3 regions of the Paenibacillus sp. MAHUQ-45 genome follow, and region 3 is predicted to be linked to each of the others. Evidence: riboswitches for the same ligand, from Rfam matches in the RefSeq annotation. Region 3 holds a riboswitch; each other region holds the start of a gene.

Region 1 (9,791 bases), on a different contig from region 3:
GATCCTGTTGCCGCTGCGGCCGGGATCCATGAGCGTGTGGAGAAAGCCGAGAAGGAACGGCGGCGCAGCGGTGGTATCCAGCCTGAGGCGCTTGAACTTCTGCGCGGACTGGCTGCAGCCGCTGACCGTTTTCTGCTGAACCGTTTGTCCCTGGCGGAACTAACAAAGGAACAGCTACTGGATATTGCCTTCCTGCGTTATCCGAAGGGTGCTGCTAAATGGTATCCGCCGCTGGATCAAATCAGCAAGCAGAAGCAGAATGCACTGCGGGCCGCTTACCGCTGGTTCGGGGAAGAGAAGCCGGATGAAGGAATCTTCGCGGAACTGACTCCAAAGGAGCTAGATGATGTGCAGCTCCTTGGACGGCGCTGGCTGAAGGAGGCGAGGTCCGTTGAACCTTTCGAACGGCTGCCGCTGGGCTTTTACTATAGCAGTCGCCGTGAGGGGGGACCGCTGGATTACGAAGCGCTGCTGGAGCTGGTTAACCAGAAAGCAGGTTCGGATAAAGAGACCGTCTACCGCTTCCTGGCTTGGACACAAGGCAATCCATTGTTTGTAATCTCGAACAAGAAGCTGCAGCCGGGGTACCGCCGAGCGATTCTGAAATATTTCCTCAGTAATGACCGAGAAGCATTCAAGAATCGCGAATTCCGCAAATCCTATCTTGCAGCTGCACATCCTGCTCTGCAAAATGTATATAATGAAGCCCGCTCCCAATTGGCTTCACCGCTGGCGCGGTGGGTCAGCCGCAGCCGATTTCAAATCCTGATCTCGGGGCTCGCGATTGGAATTGTCCTGATAATTGCAATTATAGCTGTTAGCATGCTGAGACCGGACGGGAAGGATAGTACCCTACCGGAGATTAGTCCGCAGCCAAGTCCGGCCCAAACTGCTGGTACCGACCAGCGGCCGGTCATGGCCTATCTGCTGGCACCTGACGGAGAGCAGGAGGAGGGTAGCAAGCTGCAGTTTATTTTCCCTACTGCTGCTGATTGCGAAAGCTTCAAGCCGGCTGAGATTAGTCTGCTCAATACCGATGACACCAAGAGTACGTATAAAGTAACAGCTACGACTAGTACGTGTTCATTGCCTTCATCGGATTTAGAGTCTTCCTCCGGGCAAGAAAATTCTGCTGCTGACCATGCAACTGGAAATGCAGATGGAACGGGAACGGATAATTCTCCGCATTCATCTGCTAATGCCAAGGATGCAGTGTCTGATCAAGCTAATCATGCTGCGAATCAGCAAGAGCAGTCTTCTTCAACAATTGATCCTGCCGCTTCACCTTCGCTTACGCCAGAAAGTGGACAAGTAGTTCCGAAAGAGGGCCAATATCAGGTAACCCTTGCGCTGGAGCCTGGGGCTGCGCTGGTACCGGGCGACACCATTGAGGCTGGGGACTATAAGCTGAAATTGTCCGACAAGGCTCTTGCACCAACCTCTGATGAGTCTTCGGTGAAGGACGACCCAAGCCCTGAGCCGACGGCTACAACAAAACCAAAAACGAAAAAATAGTTGCTACTCCTGAACAGCTGCTGAGTTATGACTTGGACAAGTTATGGCTATACAGCATTCAGGAGTTTTTTTCGCTGTCAATATGGAACAATACCGATTCTGGCAGTTTTTCTATGGACATACCGGGGGATTATAGCTATTATTAGGAATATTAAAATTTAATAGTAGTATATTTAATGAAGAAGGTGCAGACTCAGATATCTGAGTTTGCTTAAAAGGGAAGACCGGTTCAAAATCCGGCGCGGTCCCGCCACTGTAGATGCGGAGCGACTTTTCAAATGCCACTGTTCCTATAAAGGAGTCGGGAAGGCGGAAAGAAGCGATGAGGCATGAGCCAGGAGACCTGCCTTGTTCAAAGTGTTCCCATGCCTTCGGGGGGTGAGGTCGGGAACCAGTTGCAGATGGATTGTACTCCGGGAAAGAAATTCCCGTACGTCTGCCCTCAAGCTAAGTTTGTTCTGACCACCCTTCATAATAGGGTGGTTTTATTTTTTTACCAGAATAAACCAAATTATAAGGAAAAGAGGTTCATGATGAAAAGAATGTTATCATCCCGAGCGCTTGCGCTTGGACTGGCACTACTGCTGGTCATCTCCATTCTTGGCTCTTCGCTGGTGCCGGCAGGACAAGCCTTCGCCGAAGCACAGCAAAGCCTTACTGGACAAGGAGTTACAGAAACTAGCGTAACAGATGCTACCTACGGCGCAGCGGCGTTTGCTGCGGCTGCACAAGAACCGGTAGATGTTCAACAGGCAATTACAGACGCTATAAAGTATGTACAGAATAAAGGATATACTTCTGACTGGATTGCGATGAGCTACGGGCGGCTTGGAATTAAGATACCGGATAGTTATATTACCGGACTTGAGAAGAGCGTGAAGAGTACGATGACTGCTTCTTCTCCTCCGTATGTAACCACGTATGCCCGGTTGGCTCTGGCTGTTACGGCAATCGGTCGTGATGCAACCAACTTCGGCGGCTATAATCTTCTTGAGCCGATTTATAATAGCAAGGACGTAGCGGCACAAGGCATAAATGGCCCTATATATGCATTGCTAGCTATTACAGCCGGACAATATAATGTGCCTGATGATGCAGTCTGGAGCAAAGAGCGGATTGCGAATAATCTCATCTCGAAACAAGATCCGTCAGGTGTCTTCTCGGCTTTTGGTTCCAATGCAGATATAACGGGGATGGCTTTACAGTCTCTCTACACTTACAACGGCTTTCCTGAAGTCGAGTCTGCAGGCCAGCGTGCCGTTGATTGGCTGTCCAAGAATCAGAACAAGGACGGCGGCTATGACAGCCGTTGGGGCGTGAGTAGTGAGGCTAACTCACAGGCTATTCTTGGCTTGACTACTGCTGGTATTGACCCGACAGGACCAGAGTTCACCAAGGGCCAACACAACCTTATCACCAACCTGTTAGCTTACCAATCTACTGATGGCGGCTTCCGTCATGCTATGTCAGGAACATCTGATAGCATTGCAACTGAACAGGCACTGCAAGCACTAATCTCCTATCAACTGTTCCTTAAAGGAGATAAGTTCTATAACTTAAAGCAACCGGCTTCACAAAAACCGGCCGTTCAGGCTTCAATTACAATTGAAGGCCCTGAAGGAAGGATCACTAGCGGGGCTGTGGAAGCGCCAACGGCGTTTAAGGCTTTGGTAGAGGTCACTAAGGCTAATAATATACCGCTGGATATACAAAACGGCAAACTTAATGGCATTAACGGAATTTCGCAGCAGCAGTACGGTGCCTCTGACGGCTGGAAATATGCTTTCCAACAAGACGGGCACTGGAGAGTGTCGGATGTAGATGCTGCTGATTATGCTCTTAATGCAGGCCAACAAGTTCTATTTTTCTACGGCGATGCTGATACAAGTCTGAATAATCATGTAAACGTATTGCCGGCCATCCCTGCTCCAGGAGAAGGCTTTACGGTTCAGGTCTATAATGATGCGGTAGATTGGAACACGACACCGTCCAAGACTGTTAGCAAGCCTGCCCCAGGGGTAAAGGTAGCTATTGGGGATCATGCGGTTACAACAGATAGTGAGGGGAAAGCCAGTTTTGTTGGCCTGCCTGCAGGCACTTATGATGTGGAGCTTACAGGTTACCGTCAAGGTGCAGCACCAAGTGTGTTACCAGTTCAATCACAGTTTAGCGTAGCAGCACAAGCTCATTCTTCTATAGCTATTGAAGGTCCGGAAGGTCCTTTGGCTTCTGGCACGGTAGATGCAACGAGTCCGCTTCAGGCTTTGAGAAAACTGGCGCAAACCAGTAATCTCTCTCTGGACGTTACGAACAGTCCCATGGGAGAGTATGTCTCTGCGATTAAAGAAATAGAAGCGGGACAATACGGTGGCTGGGATGGCTGGTTCTATGCTGTGAAGAAAGATGGAGGCTGGACCCTTCCGAATGTTGGGGCAGCGGATTACTTACTTCAGAGTGGGGAACAGATATTATTCTATTATGGTGATTTCGGAGTCACTTCCTTTATTGATTCCATCCAGGCGGAGCCAAAGCAGCCTGTTTCCGGACAGCCATTTACTATTCTGGTAAAGAAGATTGTCGATGATTGGAACACGGGAGGCAGTCTGATCCTGCCGGCTGAGGGTGTTCAGGTTACGATTAAAGGTGAAACAGTAACCACCAATAATGATGGCAAAGCGACCTTTGTTTCCGGTAAGACTGCCGGTGACTATGAAATTGAAGTTACGGGCTACCAAAAAAATGCTGCTCCAACAGTGGTTAGAACGGTAAGCCCAATATCCGTTGCTAAGGATAACGGTACTTCAACACCAACGCCTACACCTGCAAAATCGCAGGTCACCTTCTTGGTGGAAGGCGATGCCATTCGCGGTACAATTGTTCCGAGCACAACAGTCAATTTGAACCCGGGTGATACGCCTTATAGCTTACTGGTTCGTCAGTTGGGAGGTAAGGTGGTTGCTACCGGTTCCGGCATGAGTTTATATGTCAGATCAATTGATGGCTTGGCAGAGTTCGACCGTGGTGAGAAAAGCGGTTGGATGTACTCGGTCAATGGAGTATTCCCGAACTACAGTGCAGGTGCCTATACTACGCTTGCAGATGGGGATACGGTTGCCTGGCGCTATACAACAAATCTTGGAGTCGATTTGGGTGAGCCATCCTTTGAGAACGATCCGAAGGGGCCAACCACCGGTACTCCAGGAACGGGCACTGCGGTTGTCATCAGCCCGGATAATGCTCTGCCGCTCAACAAGGTAGGACAGACTACAACCGTAAGCAATGCCAATGAAAAAATGACGGCTGCCCAGGCAGCGGAACTAAAGCAGACTTTGGCGGCTAATACAGTGTCCTTGTCACAGGCGATTCCAGCCGGAGCAGCAGCGACATTGAAGGATAATGCCGGAGAAGTGCAGTTAAGCATTCCGGCTGGCGCAGTGTCCAGTGGTGTTACGATTAATGTAAAAGAACTCTCATCCAGTCGTTCCGAACTGGTATCCGGACTGTATGAATTTACTCCGGATGGCACGAAGTTCGCGAAGCCGGTGGATCTGGCCATTAGAGTACCTGTTACTACGGACCATCTAGATAACTTGACTATGGCTTGGCTGAACAAGACTACTAATGAATGGATTCCAGTTCCGACTACGGTAGATGCGAAGACTGGCATTGTTACAGGAAAAGTTAGTCACTTTACCGACTATGCAGTCATTGACCGCAGTCTATGGGAGCCACAGCAAGATCAGATTAAGAAAGATATTGCCGGGGCTGTAAAATACATTACATCCGCAGAAGCAATCAGTGATTGGCAAGCCATCGGTTTGGTACGCTCTGGCAACACAGTGCCAGCTTCATACCTGAGCGGCCTGAAAGCTCAACTGGCTGAGGCTAAAGGCGAGTTCCGCAAAGTGACCGATTATGAACGAATTGCGTTGGCTGCAGCGGCTCTGGGCAGTGATCCGCAAAGCATCAGCGGTTATAATTTGATTGAGAAAATTTACAACAATGCTAACATGACGGCTCAAGGCAGCAACGGCGTGATTTTCGCCCTGACTGCACTGGACAGCGGCGCTTACAATGTACCTGTAAATGCGCAGTGGACACGTGAACGTCTAGTGGATTGGCTTCTGAAGCAGCAAACGAAAGAAGGCGGCTTCCCGTTGTCAGTTGGCGGTGCTGCTGACATTGATATTACTGCCATGACCGTAACAGCTCTATCTAATTACAAGGAGCAAGCGCTCGTTAAAGCGGCTATCGACAAAGCACTCGGCTGGCTTTCCTCTCAGCAGTTGGAGAACGGCGGTTACAAGTCGTACGGCGATGAGAACAGCGAAAGTGTGTCGCAGGTAATAATTGCTCTGACGGCTGTGGGCACAGGCCTTAACGATCCGCGTTTTGTGAAGGCTAAAGGCGGTCTGCTGAGCAATCTGGCGACATTCAGACAAGCTGATGGCGGTTATGCACATGCTTTGAGTGACAAGAACAGTAATAGCATTGCAACGGAACAAGCGCTACTGGCGCTTGCAGCCTACGACCGTTTCTTGAATGAAAAAGACAAGTTGTATAGCTTCTCAGCTACACCGGTGACTACGACTCCGGTTCCAAGCGTGACCTTTGCCGATGAAGGGCAAATCTCAGCCTGGGCTCTGAAATCGGTGCATACCGCGTTTGACAACAAGCTGATGCAGGGAGTAAGTGCTGACAGTCTTGTATTTGCGCCAAAAGCAAACATTACACGAGCACAGTTTGCGGCATTATTGCTGCGATTGACAGGTAATCAGCCTGCTGATGCATCTTCAGCTTCGGTATTCAGCGATGTGAAACCGGGGGCATGGTACTACGGGGATGTCATCAAGGCGAAAGAGCTTGGCATCATTGATGGCGTCAGCAAGACGACGTTCAATCCGAACGGCACGATTACCCGTCAGGACATGGCTGTGATGATTGCCAGAGCTTACAAGCTTGATGCTTCGGCGAATAAGCCAAGCTTCAAAGACGAAGTGAAGATCAGCATGTATGCATTGGGATCTGTGCAGTCTGTGTCTGAATTGGGCTACATGACTGGCTTCAATGGATCGTTTGACCCATCCGCACCAGTAACCAGAGAAATGGCGGCGGTGGTTGCGGTAAGACTGCCTTAGGATCTTTCGGGTAGTGTCTGAAAAAGTATTTTGGATCATATAGTGAAAATGATGGAACGGGGGAGAAGTTAGTGCCCTCGTTCTTTTCCCTTTTCTATTCAAATTCTGTATATCACTACAAGTAGCGGGTGCCGTTCTGTAACAGCGGCGAACCCGCGTTATTCTATGGAGGTGCTTAGGTTCATGTCCAACCCTTCCAAGCGCTGGCTGGCTTTTGTGGCTGCGCTGTTGACCGCAGTGCTGCTGGTGGCCGGATGCTCATCCGGGAATCAGCAAGTCCCGGGGTCCAATCAAGTCTCACATGTAAATGACAAGGATAACAAGAATAGTGAAGCTGCCAAGAGCGGTAACACCAATGAGAGTGGCAGTGCTAACGATAGTGGCGCTGATAGTAGCAACGCTGGTAGCGACGCCGCAAATGAAGACGGTGCTGATAGCGGCAGTGCCGGTAACGTCGCGAAAGCTGGGGGTGCTGACGGCAGCAGCACTGGTAAGGCCGTAAATGCGGATGGCGCAGACGGCAGTAGCACCGGTAAGGCCGTGAACCCGGATGGTGCAGACGGCAGTAGTACCGGTAAGGCTGTGAATACTGGCGGCGCTCCAGGCAGCGCTGCCGCAGGTGAGGCCGCCGGCTCCGCAGTCGCCGGCGAAGACCACGCTGCTGCGGCCAATGGCCCGCAGCAGACCCCGCCGCCGGCAGCCGCAGCTGCGCAGGCTGCCGGCAAAGCGTCGCCGGCCCCTGCGGCTGCGGCGCCGTCAGAGCAAGGCGCTGCGCTTGCAGCAGCAGCGCCCGTAACCTCGCCGCCGGGTAAGGCCACGGCGGCTCCAACCAAGCCCGCTGCTAGCGTAGCGCCGGCAGCGGGGTCCACAGCTTCGCCGAAGGCATCGGCGAAGCCTGTAGCGACCGCCGTAGCCACAGCGCCGGCGGCAACAGCCAAGCCGACGATCAAGCCGTCGGCTACTGCTAAACCGGCTTCTACAGCGCCGGTGGAGAAGCCGAATGCAGCAGCTACGGCCACCATTTCTATTGTGGGCGATAAGGAGCTAGGTACGATTTTATCCCCGGTAGCTATGGAAGTAGAGAAGGGCGATACCGTGCTGGACCTGTTGAAGCGGATTACGCGGAAGAACAAGGTGCAGATGGAATACCGTGGGACGAAAGGTTTTGCCTATGTGGAAGGTATCGATAATCTGTATGAATTTGATCGAGGCTCGGAGAGCGGCTGGATGTACCGGGTGAACGGAGTGTTCCCAGATAAAAGTGCGGGAATCTATGATGTGAAGCCTGGCGATGTGATCGAATGGTTATATACACTTGATCTGGGCAAGGACCTGGGGTCCAAATTCCCATGAGTGGCGGCTTTCGCTCCATGCACCCTACTGTAGCGATTGTGTATTATGCCGGGCTGGTGCTATTCGCAGCGCTTTTGTTTCATCCCGTGTATCTGATGACAGAACTGATTGGTGTGCTGGGTCTATTGCTGTTGCAAGGACAGGGGAAGACCCTGCTGCGCGGGCTGCCTTTTTACCTGCTGATGGCAGGATCTGTAGCTGTACTCAATCCTTTTTTCTCACATAGAGGTTCCCATATTCTGTTCTATTTCATGGACCAGCCAGTTACGCTGGAAGCGATTCTGTACGGACTGATGATGATGCTGGTGCTCCTGACGATTCTCATTGTGTTTGTGTCTTATAACTACACAGTGACAACAGACAAATTCATGTATTTGTTCTCTTCAGTGGCTCCCAAAAGCGCCCTGCTGACCCTGATGTCGATCCGGTTTGTGCCTTTGTTTCAACGGCGGCTCCGCCAGATTACTGCGATTCAGCGAACAAGAGGTATTGATACACGTAAGGGCAGTTTGCGCAAAAGAATGAAGGACGGAATGACACTACTGAAGGTTCTTCTGACTTGGTCGCTGGAGGAAGCACTGCAAACAGCCGATTCCATGAAAGCTCGCGGCTACGGGGTAAGCAAACGCAGTAGTTACGCCAACTATAAGATGGATCGGCAGGATATTATCGTCCTGGTGCTGCTAGCAGTCAGTGGCCTGATTCCACTGCTGGGCTGGCTGCAAGGGTATGGTACGATGCAGATTTATCCGCGGCTGAAGCCGCTGGAATTCACTTGGCAGGAAAGGGCAGTATACGCAAGCTTTTGCCTGTTTGTACTGATCCCGTTAGGGCTGGAAGGAAAGGAGAAATGGATATGGAGATCATCACAGCGGACCGGTTATCCTTCCGCTATCCCGATGAAGCCGAAGACTCGCTTCATGAACTCTCGTTCACGGTAAAGGAGGGCGAATTCGTCGTGCTGTGCGGTCCCTCGGGCTGTGGAAAAACCACGCTGCTGCGCCATTTGAAGCGGGAATTGACTCCGGTGGGGACCGGCAGCGGCAGTGTGCGTTATAGAGGGCTTCCGCTGGGAGAATGGTCACCTCAAGTGGCCGCTGCCGAGATCGGCATGGTCTTTCAGAACCCGGAGGCCCAGATCGTGATGGATACGGTCTGGCATGAACTGGCCTTCTCTATGGAGAACCTGGGTTATCCGCTATCGGTAATGCGCAGCAGACTAGCGGAAATCGCCGGGCTGTTCGGATTGGAGCCGCTGCTGTACAAGCCGGTGCATGAGCTTTCCGGTGGGCAGAAGCAGTTGTTGAATCTGGCCTCCGTGCTGGTTCTCCAGCCGAAGGTGCTGCTGCTGGATGAGCCAACTTCACAGCTAGATCCGATTGCTGCCCGTGAGTTCATTCAAATGCTGCATCGGCTGAACGAGGAGATGTCTGTGACAGTCATTATTAGTGAGCATCGTCTGGAAGAGGTTCTTCCACTGGCGGATCGTGTACTGATGCTGGAGGATGGCAAGCTGAAGGCCGAAGGCACTCCGCGCGAAATTGCCGTGAAGCTTGGTGGGGAAGCAGCTGCCCCTTCTGATCTGGCTTATCTTCCCGCTGCAACAAGGATATATCTCGGTTTGACTGCTGAAGCAGCCTTGGAAAGTGCCACTTCCATCCCTCTGACCGTCCGTGAGGGCAAGCAATGGCTGCAAAGAGAATGGCATACAGATGGTGAAGGAGGGAGTGCCCGTCCGTCTGTAGAGCATCACGCAGCGGCCTTAGAGGCTGGTGATAGCCAGCG
Region 2 (9,791 bases), on a different contig from region 3:
AAAGCGTTTGTCTTGAATACATGTGTTTCTGTAGGAGCGTTTACGCTCTTCTACGGACTGATGGAACATTACTCCGGGTGGGTCATCAATCTGCATGATAATTTGCCGGTTGCGGCTCTGTTATCAGGGGTACTGACAGGTCTGGGAGCTGGAATGGTGCTTCGCGCAGGCGGGGCGAGCGGTGGTGATGATATTTTGTCGCTGCTGATCAGTGAATGGAAAGGAATTAAGGTCGGTACGGTCTTCATCCTGTTGGATGTTATCGTGCTAGCATTGTCCCTCTTCTACATGCCATTAAAAGAGACGCTATACACGGTTATGGCTGTCGTTGTGGCAGGTTATGTAATTACCTTTACAACCTCTCTGGGCAAAGGAAAGCTGGCGAAAGCGCCAAAGCCGAAATTGCCAACACCACTGGGTAATCCCCAGAATGTGCGATAAATGTGAACCAGGGCTGCATCATCAGTCAGCTATGGATATGGACATATTAGAGAGACCGGTCAGAATTTCTGGCCGGTCTCTTGCTGATTTTTAATGGATGCAATCGTCTCGAATACCCGCGAGTACACATCTTTGATGTTGGTATCATTCACAATGTTATTGTAAAGTCCAAACCCCCAATCCTGACGCGCCATTACTGGCGGATCTCCACCGGGTTGATCCTCAGGGTGCAGAAGAAACCCGGAAATATACATACCGGGATCTATGTCAAAAGTGCCGTATTCCAGATCCTCGACAGTAAAAAAGGCGGCGGGCTGCTTGGATTCTACGAAGAAGATGGGCAGCCTCGTCTCCCCGTACTTTTTCGCATATTGTCCTTCAGCGGCTTCGCGAAGATGCTCTTTCATAATAAAGACAGCGTCGTAATGGGACGCAAGCTCAGCCCCTCTTTTCAAATCATCAAAAGTAATTTCAGTGAAGGTCACATGTCTTTCTCTCACGATCGGCGGTTCGCCTATAACTGCCAGGCGTAAGCCTTTGCCACTGTACATGGGTGTATCAACGGATTGGGGGACCGATTTGAATTCACAGCCTGCAAACAACATGACCAGTGATACCAAGAACAGTAGTTTAATTGGTTTCATAGCGTTCATATCTCTAAAGCTCCTATCCAATTTATAATTGCAACGATATTCCATTATTTTACTTGTGATTATAGGATACCATAGAAAGTAATTGCTGCGTATTTCATAGCGCGTAATTTGACGTACATCACCGGTGCTGTATATATTAGTTGGCAAACCCCCGGCTAAAGAGGTCTGGGTCAATTGGAGGCGCAAATTAGTATGTTTAAAATATTCATTATTGAGGATGATCAGGGGCTGGTATCTTTGCTCCAGGACTACTTACATAAATTCGGTTATGAGACACAGGCGGTGGACAATTTTGAGACGGTGCGTGAGCAGTTCGAGGCGTTTGCTCCGCATCTGGTGCTGCTGGATGTCAATCTGCCTAAATTCGACGGGTATTACTGGTGCCGCCAGATTCGAGGTGTATCTACCTGTCCGATATTATTCATTTCGGCAAGAGCGGGCAAGATGGATCAGGTGATGGCACTGGAGAACGGTGCGGACGACTATATCACGAAACCCTTCGATTACGAGCTCGCTATGGCCAAAATCAAAAGTCAGCTCCGGCGCGCCTATGGCACTTACGCGGGAAACCTTAATGAACGGAGTCTTACAGTCTCCGGAATGACGCTGGATGTGGAACGGCTGGTGTTATCCCGGGGCGATGACCGGATAGATCTCAGCCATACAGAGGTCAAGATTCTGGACGAGCTGATGCAAAAAGCCGGAGCCATCGTCACCCGTGACCGCCTGCTGGAGAAGATATGGGATGATCAGGTGTTTGTCGATGACAACACGCTTAATGTATACGTGACCCGTGTCCGCAAAAAACTAGCGGTGCTGGAGATCCATGACGGCTTGCAGACCGTGCGCGGCCAAGGTTACCGGCTGACACCGAACTGGGGGAATGGGGAGTGAAGCTATTTTTACGGGAGCAAAAGACGTTAATCCTTGTATATCTGTCCCAGCTAGCAGTCATTACACTGGTGTACAGACTGGATGGTGGCAGTGACGTCAGTGTCAGTCTGTATGCCGATATTCTTAGCACTTGTCTGCTGCTTGTCTACCTCGGTTTCCGTTACATCTCCAACCGGACCTTTTACGAACGAATGACTGCTCGGCCTTCCACGCTGGATGAAACGGGCGGGCCATCGCAGGATACGCCGCTGGCTGAGAGTCTGCGCGGGCTGCTAACTCATCAATTTCGCCTCTATAAAAATGATCTGCACAGCTACCGCCACAAGTTAGAGGAGCATATTCATTTCATCAATCAATGGGTTCATGGCATGAAGACCCCGTTGTCTGTCATTCATCTAATTATTCAAGATAAAGATGGCCCGCCCTTCACGGCGATCGGAGACGAGCTGGACCGTCTGAAGAAAGGACTGGAGACCGTGCTGTATACAGCACGACTGGATACGTTCGAGCATGATTTCTACGTGGAGCGGATGGAGCTGCAGACCGTCCTGCGGCGAATCACCTCAGAGCAGAAGCGACTGTTCATCCGTAGTCGTGTATATCCGTCTATTACAGTAGAAGACAATATTGCTGTGACCTCGGACGAGAAATGGCTATCTTTTGTGCTGACCCAAATCATTACAAATGCGGTCCGATACACGGTAAAAGAGGGAGCAGTCATTCATTTTGCAGGCTACCTGCAGAATAACAGGGTAGTGCTGGATATACGTGATGAGGGGGTAGGCATTCCGCCGAGCGATCTGCCGCGGGTGTTTGACCCTTATTTTACTGGCGTAAATGGCCGGAATTTTCAGGAATCCACCGGAATGGGGTTGTACCTGGTCAAGCAGATCTGTACCAAGCTCGGTTATGAGGTAAGCATCATTTCAGAAGTAGGAAAAGGCACCACAGTACGGATTGTATTCTAACCACCTTACAATTGTGTAAGGTAACTGTAAGTTTCAGAAATAGCTAGCGCCTGTGACGTGTTTGTATAATAAAACCATTCCAGGCCACGGAAGGAGCGACGACACTTGCCCATACTTGAAGTCAATAATTTATCCAAAATTTATGAGGGCCAAGTGTCCACGCATGCGCTGAATCATATCCGGTTTGCTGTGGAAAAGGGCGAATTTGTCGGTATTATGGGACCCTCAGGAAGCGGGAAAACGACTTTGCTGAACGTTATCGCCACCATCGATCAGCCTACCTCCGGTGAGATTTCGATTGGTGGACGAGACCCTAATCTGCTCAGCAGACAAGAGAAGGCCTTGTTCCGCCGTCATGAGCTGGGTTTTGTATTTCAACAGTTCAATCTGCTCGACACGCTCACCGTGGAAGAGAACATCATCTTGCCGTTGACACTGGCTGGAGCCTCTATCCAGGAGATGGAAAGCCGGCTGCTACAGGTATCGGAAACACTTGGCATCGGGCATCTGCTTAAGAAGCGGACGTACGAGATTTCCGGCGGGCAAATGCAGCGGACGGCCATCGCCCGCGCGATGATCCACCGACCTGCGCTGATTTTGGCCGACGAGCCTACAGGCAATCTGGACTCCAAAACATCGACTGAAGTGATGGGTATGCTGGAGCAGATCAATGCTTCGGAGGGGGCGACGGTGCTGATGGCTACACATGATGCCGTGGCCGCGAGCTTCTGTCACAGGGTGATTTTTATCAAAGACGGGCGATTCCACAGCGAGATGTACCGGGGCAGCAGCCGGGCCGCCTTCTTTCAGAATATCATTGATATGCTGTCGCTGCTGGGAGGCGCGGGCCATGACCTTTCGGCAATTCGCTTATAGAAATGTAATTCGTAACAAGCGGAAGTACGCCGCCTATTTTGTCAGCAGCTCGTTCTCGGTGATGATCTTCTTTCTGTGCGCTCTGTTTATTTATCACCCGGATTTGTCTAAGGATCTGATTTTCAGTACCGCCACGCGGACAATGATGGTAGCCGAAGGGTCCATTTTTGTATTTTGTTCTGTGTTTGTACTTGTATCGGTGGGCTCTTTTCTGCAGTCCCGCAAGAAGGAATTTGGTATTCTGCTGATGCACGGGATGACGAAGCGGCAGCTGCACCTGATGGTTTTTTTGGAAAATATGATGATCGGCAGCACGGCAATTGTCACCGGTACCGGACTGGGCCTGCTGCTTGGCAAGCTGTTTTTGATGATCGGCTCCGGCTTCCTTGGCATTCAACCGCTTCCCTTTCATCTGCCCTGGCAGGCCCCAGTGCTGACCATTTGCAGCTTTGTGCTGTTGTTTGGACTGATCTCGCTGTGTACGTTTGCTCTAACGGGTCCTGAAGACCCGATGCCGCTGTTCCAGGGTGAAGGCAAGAATGAAGAAGAACCTAAGGCTTCTATAGTGCTTGCGCTTTTGTCAGCAGTTTGCCTAATCGTTGGGTATGTAATGGCTGCTACAGTGCGCGCGGCTTTGGTGGATGTCATTATGTTGCCTGTTGTGGCTATTACGGTAGTTGGAACTTATCTGTTCTATACCCAACTGAGTCTTTACATTGTGAAGCTGCTGAAGAGAACTCGGCGGTTCTATTGGCATCGGATTAATCTGATCGCACTCTCAGGTCTGTCATCCCGCTGGAGAGAGAACGGACGCATGTTCTTTATCATCACGATTATTTCGGCTGTGTCCTTCACTTCTGTAGGTGTATTTGCTTCGATTCAGACATTGACCCGGGAACTGAAGCTTAATTATCCGGCGGCTGTGGGCTATGTGGCTAAAAGTACGGAAAGCGCGGCAGAAACAGAACAGCACCTGGATAGCATTCGCAGAGAGCTCCAAGGCCGTGGTCTGCCCTTTGATACACTTAGCATTCCGATTAAATATGCAGAAGTGATATCGCAGACTGGCCCGGATCGGACCCGGCTGCTACCGCTGATCTCTTACAGCCTTTATAAGCAGGCGCTGCTGAAGGCTGGCTTCCGTTCGTTCGAAGGTCCGCTTGAAGGGCATGACGGACTGGTTATGATCGGTTCCCAGCGGGATCGTAGTCTGACGAGTGAACGAGTCAAGGCTACGTATACACTGCGGCAGGGGAGCATAATTCGGGAGATCGGCTACACGGAGGAATTACCGATTGCGAACCATCTGCTCCCGATGCTGAACGGCGTTGACGGGGGTGACTTTAGCGGCATTGTGGTTAGTGATGAGCTATATGACACTATCCACCCCGTGCAGACAGATAAGTACACAGGATTCTATGTCGCAGATTTGCTGCAGACAGTTGGAATCGCGACTGATCTTTCCGTCAAGGGCAAGAAGGCGTACGAGGCCGATTACCCTTATGCGATTGCGGTCAGCGGCACATTGTTTGAGATCCACAAGACACTGTACAGTACAATGCTGTTCGCTTCTTTGCTTGTGGGCACAGTATTCTTCATTGCAGCTGGCAGTTTTCTTTATTTCCGTCTGTACATGGATCTGGATTATGATCGTCTGCAATATTCCACCTTGGCTAAGATGGGATTAACGGACCGGGAACTGGACCGAATTGTGACATTTCAGATGTCCCTGATGTTCTTTGTGCCAATTGGACTGGCTATACTGCATAGTCTGTTTGCTTTTATTGCGCTGCAGCGTTTGTTCTACCTGTCGATTGTGACGGAGACAGGAGCGGTGTTGGCGGTTTATTTTGTCGCACAGGTACTCTACTTCTTCTTCATCCGAAGTCGCTATCTGCGCAATCTGCATAAAAATTTAAGGAGGATGTAACATGGACCTGCTCATGATTATTAAAGCAATTATTCTAGGCATCGTCGAAGGTATAACCGAGTTTGCTCCCGTATCCTCTACAGGTCATATGATTATTGTGGATGATATGTGGCTGCAGTCACAGGCGTTTCTGGGCCAACATACGGCGAATACGTTTAAAGTAGTTATTCAATTGGGTTCTATCCTGGCGGTTGTCGTTATTTTCTGGAAAAGATTCATTGATCTGCTGGGTCTGAAGCGGTTCAGCCGCAAAGAAATGCAGCCTATACAGGATGGACAGCCACAGCAGTCTTCCGGTGAAGGAGGGCATCTGAAGCTTCGTATGGTGCTGATCGGCCTGATTCCTGCCGCGGTCCTAGGTTTACTTACAGAGAATTATATTGATGACCATCTGTTCTCGACGGCAACTGTATTGATTGGACTCGTCATAGGTGCTGTATTCATGATTTGTGCCGACCGTTTTGCGCCGAAGAAGGTGCAGACTGAAACGGTCGATCAAGTGACTTACAAACAAGCGCTAGGCGTTGGACTGATGCAGTGCTTCGCCTTGTGGCCGGGCTTTTCCCGCTCCGGTTCAACCATCTCCGGGGGCGTACTGCTCGGGATGAGCTACCGGGCAGCAGCCGACTTCACGTTCATTATGGCCGTGCCGGTCATGGCCGGAGCTACACTGATTTCTTTAATGAAGAACTGGCAATACTTCACGATGGAGTCGCTGCCGTTCTTCATCGCTGGCTTCATCAGCGCCTTTGTCTTCGCCCTATTGTCGATGCGTTTCTTCCTGAAACTGATCAATCGGGTTAAGTTGCTGCCCTTCGCTATCTACCGAATTGTGCTAGCAGCAGTGGTGTATATTATTTTCTTCTAACTGGCTATAAGGATTCCGTATAACTGTTACACTCATAATCTATTGCGGTTTACTTGGTATTCCAGTATCATGACGTTATATTCATTCCCGAAACTGAATAACGGATACAGGTGCCTGCCGGATGATAGACATACCGGATGGCTTAATAGGGAAGTTCGGTGCAAGACCGACGCGGTCCCGCCACTGTAACGGAAGAGTCTTCAGCAACCCTCGTCACTGGCAGCATATGCTGTTCGGGAAGACGGCTGAAGATGTAGACGCCGCAGCCAGGAGACCTGCCTGTTTCGACAGCACAGCTTTACCTACGGAAGATAGGATGGTGTTAGACCAGCTACAAGTATGTATAATACTAGGGCGTCTTTCCCTCTGACTTCTTACAGGGAGAGACGCCTTTTTTGGGTATAAAACATGACGTATATAGATTATTAGTGAGATAGGGGAGGAACCTAGGAATGACGCAAACAGTAAAAGTGAGCAACCTCGGGTACCCGAGAATCGGGAAGAACCGCGAATGGAAAAAGAACCTGGAGACCTTCTGGTCTGGTCAAAAAGATGAAGCGGAATTCCGCTCCGAAATGGAGAGAATCCAGCTTGAGCATTTGCAAACTCAAAAGGAAGCTGGCATTGATCTGATTCCGGTCAATGATTTCACATTCTACGACCACGTCCTGGATGCAGCCGTAATGTTCGGCGTTGTGCCTCCACGTTATGATTACGACGGCGGAGATATCGGCTTGGATCTTTACTTCGCAATGGCTCGTGGTAATGCTACAGCCACTGCTTGCGAAATGACAAAATGGTTCAACACGAACTATCACTATATCGTTCCGGAGATCGGCAATCAAACGCCGCGTTTGACCGAAAACAAGCCACTTGCAGCATATCGTTTTGCCAAAGAGAAAGCAGGAATCGAAGGAAAGCCGGTTGTCATCGGTCTGTACACTTTCCTGAAGCTCTCCAAAGGCTTCCAGTCTTCTGAAACAGCTGAAATCGCTAAGCGTTTCCTGCCTGTATATGTACAACTGCTTCAAGAGCTTCAGCAAGAAGGCGTGAAGTGGGTTCAAGTGGACGAGCCTGCGGTTGTAACTGGGCTTACCAATGAAGACATCAGCTTGCTTGAGTCGATTTATGCAGAAATCGCTGCAGCTGTGCCTGGATTGAACATCATCCTGCAAACCTACTTCGAAGCTGCTGAACCGCTTGAAGCGTTGCTCAAGCTGCCTGTACAAGGTCTGGGTCTGGACTTCGTGCACGATGGCGGTACAAACCTCGAGTCGATCGAGCGTCTTGGCTGGCCGGAAGACAAGATTCTTGGCGTTGGTATCATCGACGGCCGTAACATTTGGCGCTCCGACCTGGATGCCAAGCTGGCATTGCTCGACAAACTGGCGACTCATGTTAGCCTGGATCGTGTATTCCTGCAACCGTCCTCCAGCTTGCTGCATGTACCGGTAACCGTAGAAGGCGAAGATAAAGTAAAATCGGTAATCAAGAACGCACTGGCATTCGCAAACGAGAAGCTGGTTGAACTGAAGCTGATTAGCTCTGCACTGGAAAACCGTGATGCAGTTGCTGCTGAGCTGCAAGCTAGCCGCGATGCGCTTGCTACCTTCCGTGCGCTGCCTGAGCGTGGCCGTGAAGATATCGCTGCAGAGGTGCGTAAGCTGGCTGTACTTCCTGCAAACCGTAACCTGCCATTCGCAGAGCGCGTGAAAGTACAACAAGAGAAATGGAACCTGCCACTGCTGCCAACAACAACGATTGGAAGCTTCCCGCAAACACCGGAAGTTCGTCAAGCACGTCTCAAATGGCGTAAAGGTGTATGGAACCAAGAGCGTTATGATCAATATATCCGCGATCAAATCGACGAAGTCATCACATTCCAAGAGAAGCTGGGACTTGATGTACTCGTACACGGCGAATTTGAACGTACAGACATGGTTGAATTCTTCGGTGAGAAGCTGGCTGGATATCTGTTCACTCGCAATGGCTGGGTGCAATCCTATGGCTCCCGCTGCGTGAAGCCACCGGTAATCTATGCTGACGTTGCTTTCATCGAGCCAATGACAGTTAAAGAGAGCGTTTATGCACAATCCCGCACCAAGCTTCCGGTAAAAGGCATGTTGACTGGACCGGTAACGATCCTGAACTGGTCGTTCGTCCGCGATGACCTGAGCCGTGAAGAAGTGGCGAACCAAATCGCGATTGCATTGCGTCATGAAGTGAAGGCACTGGAAGACGCTGGTGTTGAAATGATTCAAGTGGATGAGCCTGCGATTCGTGAAGGTCTGCCGCTGAAGCCAGAAGACCGTCAGCATTACCTGGATTGGTCGGTTAAAGCGTTCCGTATCTCCACTTACGATGTCAAAGATACGACGCAAATCCATACGCATATGTGCTATAGCGAATTCAACAACATGATCGATTCCATTTCCGATATGGATGCGGACGTTATCTCCATCGAAACTTCCCGTAGCCACGGCGAACTGATCGTAAGCTTCGAGGAGCAAGACTACGACAAAGGCATCGGCCTTGGCGTATACGACATCCACAGCCCGCGCGTACCGGCTGTAGAAGAAATGACTGTCAACATCGACCGCGCTCTGCGTGTACTGGACCCAGAACTGTTCTGGATCAATCCGGACTGCGGACTCAAGACTCGCGGCTGGGCAGAAACCGAAAGCGCCCTGCGCAACATGGTTGAGGCTGCTTCGATCGCAAGAACAAAGACTAGCGTAAGCAAAGCTTAAATGTAGCGCTGTAGGCTACAATATAGAACTATAAAAGAAACCAGCAGCTCTCTCTTCGTGGGGAGGCCTGCTGGTTTCTTTTATTGGGGAACTAGAACTGGCTCGGTTCGCTTAGACCATTTTAGCTGGTTGAGTCTAGCCAAACGGGAAGTGAGCAAGAGCATATAGCAGGAGAGTAAGGGCGTTGGGTGGATAAGTATGAGCATCCGGTTGTAAGGAGGAAATAAAGTATTATACTGACGATGCTTCATTAAGCCAATAGGGAGTTTGGTTATAATTGTTATTTACTGTAACCGATAGTGCTTTGATGTGGTAAAATTGAAGCTACTTATCATAAATACGATAGGGGGTATATTTGTGTTTTTAAATGAAAATATAGAAGTTGGAATAGACCTAGTTTCCGCTTACAAA
Region 3 (9,791 bases):
GCCAGATTCATGTCATGTGTAGCCATGACCAGTGTAGTTCCCTTTCGGGCATGTATATCATCAAGCGCCTCCAGCAACAGCGTTTCGGACATAGGGTCCAGATAAGCTGTTGGCTCATCTAGCAGGATCAGTTCTGGTTCCATCGCCAGCACACCGGCCAGCGCCGTCCGTTTTTTCTGTCCCAGACTAAGCTGGTGGATAGGCTTATCTCCTAGCTCTGTTAAGTTCAGCCGTTCCAGTACCTCGCGGCAGCGCAGCTTGATCATAGGTTCAGCCATACCGCAACCCCGCAGCCCAAACGATACATCCTCAAGAGGCGTGTTTAAAATCAGCTGCTGCTCCGGGTCTTGGAACACCAGCCCGACGCTGCGGCGCAGGGAAGCCAGGTCTTTGGGGGCATAGGACAGCCTTGCCTCATCCTTCCTCACAACTCCCTGCTGCGGCCGGAGAATACCCACCGCGTGTAGAAATAGCGTGGACTTACCCGATCCGTTATGGCCCAGCACAGCTGTTCTGGAACCTTTAGGAATGGACGCAGTCAGTCCCTGCAATGCAGGCTCCCTCGTGTCCGGGTACCGGAACACCACTTCCTCAAAAGCCAGACTTGAGTTATTCATGATGATTCTCCTTTATCGACCCCAAATGATGGGATCAACGGTATTCACAATCGCCAGGCCAACCAGCTCTGAACGAGTACCAATACAGTCATTCCGATGTAAGCCTCAATAGCATACCGAACCGGAACCGGACGGGTCTCACAGGGCGGTAAAACAATATCGCCAGCAAACCCTCTGGTCAAAATCCCTTGAGATAGACCATGGTATCGCTGAACCGTCTTTGCGAACAAAACGCCAGCCATCCCCGCAGCCTCTCGCAGCTTGGGCATAAATCCCCTTGTGCCACCGCGCAATCGCCGGGCCAGCATCATGCCATGTGCGGTGTCGCTGAGCAAAAATAAAAAACGATACATGATCAGCATCAGTTCTAGTACAATCTGCGGCATCCGCAATCTGCTGAGCACCTGTAGCAGTTCGCCAAACGGCGTGGTAAGAATCAGAAAAAAGAAGCACGACAGACAAGCTGCCACTCTTGCCAGCAGCAGCCCACCTCGCCATAGTCCAGCAGCCGTCATATAGAGCGAGAGTGAAGATCCTGGCAACGGCATTACCACCATTGCCTCTCCGGCTGCCGGACGGCCGATCTCTACTACAAGGACTGGCAGACTGATCAAGTAGAACAGCAATGCGGAACCCAGCAGCATCCCGTATAACTGAATCGGGATCTTGGCATAGAAGATGCACCAGATCATCAGCCATAGTGAAATAGCTAGTTGTAAAGCTGGGTCCAGAACAAAGGACAGCACGAACATGACTGCGGCGAATCCGCTTTTCCACATCGGAGACAGGCTGCGAAAAGCATTGCCATAGGAGACAGCGTCAATTCTTCTGATCATTCAGCTTCTGCTTGCCTTGTCTTCCTTTGAGCAGACCGATCGTATAGCCAATCACCCCGGCACCGATAGCCGCCTGTAAGGCGAATAGCATACTTTCGGTCTCTCCCGGCAGCTCCGTCAGCGGCTTGAACCAAGGGGTATATGAAGGATCAATTTCTGTGATCGCGCCTTCTGCAGCATCATCAGCCCCGCCAAATTCCCCTTCTACAAACAGTAACGGCAGTACAACCAGCAGAACGACTGCCAGAAGCATCCAGGCATTTTTCCATTTGGCACTCATTTAGGATTGGGCCCCTTTCGTTTGGCGTTTCAGTAAAGACAGCTCATGCGGGCTATAAGATTTCAGCCAGTTCCAGAGCAGCACAGTCAACAATCCTTCACTGATGGCAAGCGGAATTTGCGTGATGGCAAAGATGCTTCCGAACTTCATGAACGAAGCCATCACCCCGCCATCGGCAGCCGGAAATGCTACTGCCAGCTGGACTGAGGTGACCACATAGGTCATAAGATCCGCGATGGCTGCCGCACTGAATACCGCGAGTTTTTCGCGCTGGGTCGTCCCCATAATCAGTTTGTACGCCGCATAGCCGGCAAAAGGACCAGCCACCGCCATCGAGAAGGCGTTCGCACCAAGCGTAGTAATTCCACCATGGGCAAGCAGCAGCGCCTGAAAGAGCAGCACAATTGAGCCAATAACGCCCATGGGCAGCGGACCAAGCATAATTGCACCAAGACCGGTTCCCGTCGGATGAGAGCTGCTTCCTGTGACAGAAGGCATCTTGAGTGCTGACAGTACAAAAGTGAAGGCCCCGGACAAGCCCAGAAGCAGCTTCAGCTCCGGATTGTCCTTCGTCATTTTTTTCAACCTCATAATTCCTAGAATAAAGAACGGCAGAAATGCCGCCCACCAGAACAGCGCCCAGCCCACTGGCAGAAATCCCTCCATAATGTGCATGGCCTGTGCAGTTCCCGGTTCATTAAATAGCAAATACACGGTAAATCCGGCGACCAGCAGCATAAAACTCCACATCCTGCGTTGTTTCATCCCATTTCCCTCCACGTTAAGTTCATTTGTAAGCTTTGAAAGCCAAAAAAGCCCACCCTAACAGGTGGGAGATCTATGTACGCCATTGCTTACGAAAGAGAGGGATGGGCTCGGAATTCACATTCCAGTCTCACTCCGTTCAAGACAGCAGAAACTAGCAGTCACCTTGTGCAAAGGGAACTTATCCACAGTCCGCCATTGCATGGGCCGCTTGCCGCCTTCAGCTCTTCCGTCAATTCGTACACCGCTCCTATCCGCGTAGAGTCTTGGTGTGCGAAAACAAGGTAGGTCTCCTGGCTTCGGATGATAACGCCGGCTCTTCGTCTTCCCCAATCTTGCTTCGAGTGACCTGGTGAAGAACGGCTCTCCTATACAGTGGCGGGACCGCTCGGGAGTTGCACCCGATTCCCTGTTACCCCTTGGCATCCAAGGGCACCTTGTTTTATCGCTAATTGATCTTGTACATCATAGCGGACTTGGCATTACGTGTCTGTGATAAAAGTGGGGGTTAGGAATTCCTTCCAATTTACATTCAAAAAAAAAGAGCCGTTCCCATCCGTAATAGATGATGAATCAGCTCTTTACTCAAAATCAGGCACCCGGGCTTTTTCCCGCATTCAGCGACGCAGCATCACCTCTGGACTTCCAAGGAAGCTTTCCGAAGTTGGTGCCAAGCACCCCTGTAATAATCATGAAGGTGCCAATAATATGTGCCACCGTCAGTTCTTCGTGCAGAATCATGGCTCCGGCGATTATAGAGATTAGCGTAGACAGGTTATTGAAGACGCTGACCTTGGAAGCTTCTAGCCGGGCTAGCGCATAAGTGGACAACAGGTTGCTAATCACTGTAGACAGGATACCCAGATACAGCAGAGCCAGCAAATACTTGGAATCTGCGAACGGCTGGAAGAAGACATTCAGTGTGCCTGCCGTTCCATGCCTGATCAAAGCAGCAGCCACGAACAAAATAAAGCCCATAGCCATAGTAACAAAAGAGATCTCCAAAGGCGTATACTTCCGTGTCAACGGCCTTGCCAGCACACTGAAACCTGCCATACTCAGTGCAGACAGCACCAGTAACACCAGTCCAGCCACATTATTGCCACTCCAGCCAGCGCCTCCCTTCATCGCGAAGATGAAAATAACACCCGATACAGACAGCAGGATGGACAGCTTCTGGATAACATTCGTTCGTTCTTTAAGAAAAAAAGCCGCGATCGGCGCGGTAAACAGCGGAACCATCGCCAGAATGATGCCTGCTTCCGAAGAAGAAGCACTCATTAGACCGAACGCCTGAAGCGCAAAGAACAGCACTGGAGATAACAGGCCCAACGGGAGCAGTCTGCGAACATCACTCCAGGTGAAACGGAGTTTGACCCAGCGGAAGAGAAAGGGTACGGCCACTGCGATCCAGCCAATAGCGAAGCGATGCGCTAGCACATCCAGCGGATTGGCCTCGGTGACCGTCATTTTGACGAACAAAAAGGAAAAACCAATAATTGAGGCATAAAGAATAGCGGCCAGATAGGCCGACGTATTGCTGTTTCTGGACTTCATGCGTGCTACCCCCGGAAAATAAATGTGGTGTCCAAACATTGAACTCAATATACTATGCAATCAGAGCGAAGTAGCCACAATTCATATGTACCGCATCTATACCGATACAAACTGGGTTATTAGCGGATTCCCCCCGCCACTCTCCCTTGCAGCATACCAAAAAGCCCTGCACTGCAGGGCTTTTCACTAGACTCTAACTTTGTATTACTCTAGCCCAAATCGCCAAGCTCGATCTGCACAATACCTTCTTCTTCCTGAATCTCGGCAATTAGGTGCATCAGGCTGCCGAATTCCAGCTCTTTGAATTTACGAGCCGCAGATTCATGCTGAAGCGCCCACAGGCACTCGTCCAACGTGCAGACCACCGGAACATCACAGCGGATCTCTGCCAGTTCCCGTGATAGATGCAGCATATCGAGATCGGCTTCGATCTTGGCTCGCACTCCCTTAGGCAGCAGCTGCAAATTCTCGATAACGCCTTCGACCGTACCATAATCAGTTAGCAGCTTAAGTGCCGTTTTCTCGCCGATGCCGCGAACGCCAGGATAATTGTCGCTTGTGTCGCCCATAAAGCCTTTCAAATCTATGACCTGGGCAGGCGTAAGACCTTTATCCTCCAGCAGTTCCGCCGGATCATACACCTTATAGTTGGAACGGCCTTTTTTCATAATCACGACCTTCACGTTGTCCGTAACAAGCTGAAGCATGTCGTGATCTCCGGTAATAATGTAAACCTCAGATTCTTCACCATAACCGGCTGCCAGTGTACCGATGCAATCATCGGCCTCATAGCCTACCAGCCCGACGTTGGGTACGCCAAGCTCTGCTACAACTTCCTTCACTAGATCGAACTGGGGAATCAGCTCCAGCGGCGGCTCCGCCCGGTTGGATTTATAGCCGTCATTATATAACCTGTCACAGGGATTATTTTTTTCAAACGAAAAATTTATCAAATAAACCCTTCATATCAAGGATTTTATTATCTGGATTTATCCCATATTATATCATCTTGGGAAAATTAATAGTGTATATATTGAATAAACATAGAATTGGTATTAAAATAGGGGCTACAGCCTCAGTGCGAGGCAGACTCCGCAGAACGAAGTTCAAGTACTTTTAGGTTTTAAGAATTATATCTATATATATTTCATTAAATAGCATATGGGAGTAGCTACGGTCCATTTTTCCACCCTATGGGAGACTTTAGCAGTACGACTTCAGGTCACGCGACGCATGAAGAAAATTAGAACGGAACTCGAATGAGACCGTCTTTTTCTCCATGCGTTTTTTGTTTTTATTTCACAAAAAAGGAGAGCGCCTTTGAATGACATTTACTACATCAGGCAAGTATATTTATAGGTTAACAACACTTGATAAAGAATATTCACGATCTCGTGGATTTAATATTAGAGTCTACGAAATCGCATTTTTTAATACCTACAGCAAAATAGCGTATCCTCATCCTATCACCGAATTTCTTATTGATTATAGAAGTAAATCAATGTCTTTAGAGAGAGAAAGGCAAGTAGCGAGTACTGTTTGCCAATTTTTAAATTATTTATTGATTATGACTAATTCGGGAGAGAAGGATTTCCTAGAATTATTCGAACACGGTCTTTTTGGACTTTCCTTTGTTCATGGGGCAAAGTTTCTACAAAACCAAGAGATACAATTAAATAAGCATGGTAAACCCATTAACAGGGAAACAGTGGATCGTAAGGAATATGTTTTAATTGCTCTTTATGTCTTTCTTCAAAAGCAAGGGATTATTAATGAAAATCTATTTATAAACACATACATAGACGAAAAGGGACACGAAAAATATTCAACCCCATTTGTAAGGATGAATAGAAATGCGCGAAATTCCACACCAAAGAAAGAATTAAGAGACTTTGGCGAGAACAGACAGCAATTACTAGTTGAATTTATCGATACAGCATTAAGTTTAAAGTCGTGTAAAGACATCGCCTTCGGACTGGGTCTACAGGGATTTGGGGGGCTAAGAAGAGGTGAAGTGGTAAATCTAGTAACTAGCAGTTTAAGGTATTCTGGTAACTCATTAGTTGTAGATATTGATGATAGGCAAGAACATTTATTTAAAGATAAGAGAAATCTGTCAAAGGAAGCAGTAAAGAAATGTCGTCATCAAATTATTATACCTAGTGAATATATGAATCTACTGTATCTTGGACATTTAAATTCTATAAAATCACGTAAAGCACCCAAGAAATTCCCAGTGGATGATGCACTTTTTGTTAATAAATTTGGTAGTCCAATGACGGGAAAAACTTATGAAGAAAAATTCAAACGCGTTGTTTCTAAATTTATTGAACGATTATTAATACAAAAACGTTTTGACGAGTACACTTATTTAACCTCCAAAGTTTTTAACACTCATACTTTAAGGGGGGTTTTTACAAATATTTGTTTAGATGATTTGGGATTAAATGTTCGACAAACAGCTAATGCCCGAGGTGATACTTTTGATAGCTCTGTTATGGTATACGTTGAAGAACTAACAGGTATGCAGAAAATGAATAGAGCCATTACTCAGCTTTCTCAAGCTGTAATAAATGCTGAAAAGAGTCGAGCATTCTTAGAGGATTGGAATACGGAGGTGATTTAGACACAATGATATCAATAGCGGAAGTATCAAGACAAACAGGCTTTTCAGCGAGAATGATTGATCGCTTGATTAAAGCAAGAAAGCTAATAGTGATAGAAAAAGGTGGCGGCGGCCTTCCCACCTTGATATGCAAAGAGTCAATGAAGGGTGCACTTGATGAATTCAATAAATTTCATGAAGAGTACATTTACTTCAAAGAAGTATTTGAAGCACTCCATCTTGATAACCAAGCTTTTTATAATTATGTAAAAACTTACGAAGATAAAAATAAAAATTTTGACCAAAAAAATTTTATGAGAGTAATAGAAATCAGGGAACCTTTGTATGGAGCTTTTGACAGGAGACTTTTTTTTAATCGAAGAGAATTTGAAGAGCTTCAGCGTGACTTCATTACGTTAGAAGAAGCCAGGGAGATAAAAGGTACGCCCGACCGAACTATTTTCAGTCATTGGTTAAAGAGACGACCGTTGCTAAAAATATTTTCGATAGGTTCAACCGGAAAAGCTAGATATGTCCGTAGAAACGATTTAATGGAAGCAATACATAATTTTAAGCCTAAAACAGATAGAAAACTTCCAGATTTTAATGTTGATGGATATCTTATGTCTAATCAAGTTATGGAATTAGCACATTTATCACTGAAGTATTTTAAGGTTATCGTAAAACAGAATATCCTTTCCCCATCTTTAAAAAAAGGTAATATAAAATATTTCAAGAAAGAAGATGTTGCTACACTGATTCAGCGTCAAGAATATGAGTTTCAAATACTCAGTCAAAATTACTACAGCTTTCTAGATATTCATACTTTACATCCAGATAAAAACAGGGATTTTTTCAATAAAACTAGTTCTATAAAAAAAATCGAAATACCTCCCTACCTTAGTTGGCATTTTCGCAATAGTGGTAAATGGTTGTACAAAAAAGAGGATGTTCATAACTTTTATATGGAAAGCCAAATTAGAAAGAGCTTAATCTTTGAGTCAACAATCACACATGCACCTTATGAATTCAATAGGCAATTACAGGTTTTGCAAATTGATATAGACCATATTCCTCCAATAACCAAGAAACTTTGGTCAGAATTCATATCAGACAAACTCCAACGCCCAGGAAATCAGTCTTACACAATAACAAGTTATATCAGAACTCTCGTGAAAACAACAGAAGTACTCGTTAACTTTATAAAGAAAGAAATTTATGAGTGCTCATCAAATGATATTAATCTTATTCTAACAAATTCACAGATACACAGACATATTAGGGAAAAATTATATGATTTTATACAATTCGTCTTCAAAGTCATCGAGATGAAAAGTAATATTAAACCTTCTAACATTGCTCGTCTTATAAATCCCAGGAAACTAGAACGCAAATCTTCTCATGACAAAAAATGCTTAACATTTGACGAATACTCAGATTTATTTAAACATTCCATAAACATTGAGTTGCATAAGCACTCTGCAATAAACTCAGCTATTCGATTAACAAAACATAACTGCACATCCGATAATTATGATTCCGCTTGGTTGTATGTTTTGCTGCATTTAAATAATGCATGGAGGCATAGCGACTGTCTTGATCTCCCTATAATTAGTTTAGAAGGTACTGATATTTTAGACTTACAATGGTTACAGAATAACGACATCAGTGACTCTGATATAAAAAAAATTATCTTTAGAATAAAAGCTTCACCTATGATCGTAAGTAAAACAGGAGCCGAGCGTCTCTTCTTCTGTGCTCCTCAACTAGAAAGAGCTTTTGTTACTTCTTATCTAATCTGCACACTAAAAACTAAAGCAATAGATAATACCGCCGATAAGGTGATTTTCAACATATGTGATATTAGTGGTCGAAAACTACTGAGTAAACCTTTTAAATTGTTTTTTAGGTTTTATTCAAGAAGTGATTTCCTATTTAAAAATAGACTGATGAATAGAACAGTGATAAGCCTTGTACAGTTTATTCAGACTAAATATGGTAATGAAAAAGACACCGAGTATCTTAGGATATTAAGAAGCCATGCAAATTTTGAAACAACTGACATTTATATAGATATTCCCCAACAACGTTTAGACGAAATCTCATTGCAACTCTTTGATAGAGATATCTTTGGTCATATTCCTGATGCATTTGCTGAAATACTTTTTGGAGAGGCAACTTCAGAGCACCACCGCACTAAACAAATAAAAACAATTATAGAGGACTTAGGTGATATATACAAAATTGAAGAAACAGCCGGGTTTATTAATGTTGTACTTCAGGTCAAGACTCATGCTTCCAGTGCTTTTTTTAACGAAAATGAGGAATATAAGGATATAGTACGCGGAATTATTAAGGAGATGTCACCTACGGAAATCAAAGATATTTATGGCAGATTAATAACAGGTCAGTTACCAAGTAAACAAAAAAACTATCAATGTCTAATATCAGAGTATGAATGTAAGTTCCCTGGAAGAGATTGTGGTCAATGCCCACTATCCATTCCGCATTTCTATGCACTATCATCAGTAGTCGAAAGAATCTTTAGGAAAATAGAGATTATTCAAAACACTTTGTTAGAAGAGCAGCCAAATGCTGAAAAAACAAGGATGGCTAATTGGTTAGCTATTGATTTACAGCTTTTAAAATATGCTCAGGATAAGTATGGGAAAGATGAAGTCGCTATGTTTGCCACAGGAATAAATAATAAATTAAAACTTATAGGCCCTATTAAACAATACCAATCTATATAGTGAGATGAGGAATTTATTTGAGTATTAAAGCTCTAGCAGCTAAATATCTGTATAATATCGATTTTCTTGATGAAATTGTTTTTGAGACTTCAGAAGTATTTGATTACAATTTTTCCAGAATGGAAGCATATCAGTTAATTGAGGACTTGAATAATATTCATGCACTTGATATTAATTACGAGTCAAATAAATGGCATTTCTATAATAATATTTCCGGTTGCACAGAAACTATGGATTTTAATTTTCTCGATTCCCTTACTTTTGTTAAACATCTAGACATTGAAAACGTAAAAACCGCACTTAAATGCTGGGTATTACACAGAATAGTAAAGGATAATTTGCGTGCCACATCCGTCGAAACATACTTTAATCATGTAA

Evidence for each region. Region 3 has a riboswitch for cobalamin ahead of AC3Y23_RS21425 (energy-coupling factor ABC transporter permease). Riboswitches for the same ligand answer to the same signal wherever they lie in the genome.
Region 1: it holds a riboswitch for cobalamin, as region 3 does, so the genes downstream of both, AC3Y23_RS26260 (S-layer homology domain-containing protein) here and AC3Y23_RS21425 (energy-coupling factor ABC transporter permease) in region 3, are expected to answer to the same signal.
Region 2: it holds a riboswitch for cobalamin, as region 3 does, so the genes downstream of both, metE (5-methyltetrahydropteroyltriglutamate--homocysteine S-methyltransferase) here and AC3Y23_RS21425 (energy-coupling factor ABC transporter permease) in region 3, are expected to answer to the same signal.

Annotation. Positions count from the first base shown of each region.
Region 1 is NZ_JBYUPV010000017.1:26,296-36,086, reverse strand. It holds gene AC3Y23_RS26265 (GAP1-N2 domain-containing protein) at 1-1,515, shown strand, start outside; cobalamin riboswitch at 1,682-1,880, shown strand; gene AC3Y23_RS26260 (S-layer homology domain-containing protein) at 2,058-6,653, shown strand; gene AC3Y23_RS26255 (DUF4430 domain-containing protein) at 6,837-8,006, shown strand; gene AC3Y23_RS26250 (energy-coupling factor transporter transmembrane component T) at 8,003-8,947, shown strand; gene AC3Y23_RS26245 (ABC transporter ATP-binding protein) at 8,863-9,791, shown strand, end outside.
Region 2 is NZ_JBYUPV010000001.1:618,664-628,454, forward strand. It holds gene AC3Y23_RS02770 (YitT family protein) at 1-441, shown strand, start outside; gene AC3Y23_RS02775 (hypothetical protein) at 501-1,094, opposite strand; gene AC3Y23_RS02780 (response regulator transcription factor) at 1,287-1,988, shown strand; gene AC3Y23_RS02785 (sensor histidine kinase) at 1,985-2,956, shown strand; gene AC3Y23_RS02790 (ABC transporter ATP-binding protein) at 3,062-3,832, shown strand; gene AC3Y23_RS02795 (FtsX-like permease family protein) at 3,807-5,762, shown strand; gene AC3Y23_RS02800 (undecaprenyl-diphosphate phosphatase) at 5,764-6,630, shown strand; cobalamin riboswitch at 6,722-6,927, shown strand; gene metE (5-methyltetrahydropteroyltriglutamate--homocysteine S-methyltransferase) at 7,083-9,380, shown strand; gene AC3Y23_RS02810 (GNAT family N-acetyltransferase) at 9,738-9,791, shown strand, end outside.
Region 3 is NZ_JBYUPV010000010.1:229,508-239,298, forward strand. It holds gene AC3Y23_RS21410 (energy-coupling factor ABC transporter ATP-binding protein) at 1-617, opposite strand, end outside; gene cbiQ (cobalt ECF transporter T component CbiQ) at 662-1,453, opposite strand; gene AC3Y23_RS21420 (energy-coupling factor ABC transporter substrate-binding protein) at 1,437-1,733, opposite strand; gene AC3Y23_RS21425 (energy-coupling factor ABC transporter permease) at 1,734-2,498, opposite strand; cobalamin riboswitch at 2,765-2,953, opposite strand; gene AC3Y23_RS21430 (DMT family transporter) at 3,090-4,055, opposite strand; gene AC3Y23_RS21435 (5'-3' exonuclease) at 4,265-5,008, opposite strand; gene AC3Y23_RS21440 (hypothetical protein) at 5,380-6,681, shown strand; gene AC3Y23_RS21445 (hypothetical protein) at 6,687-9,413, shown strand; gene AC3Y23_RS21450 (hypothetical protein) at 9,431-9,791, shown strand, end outside.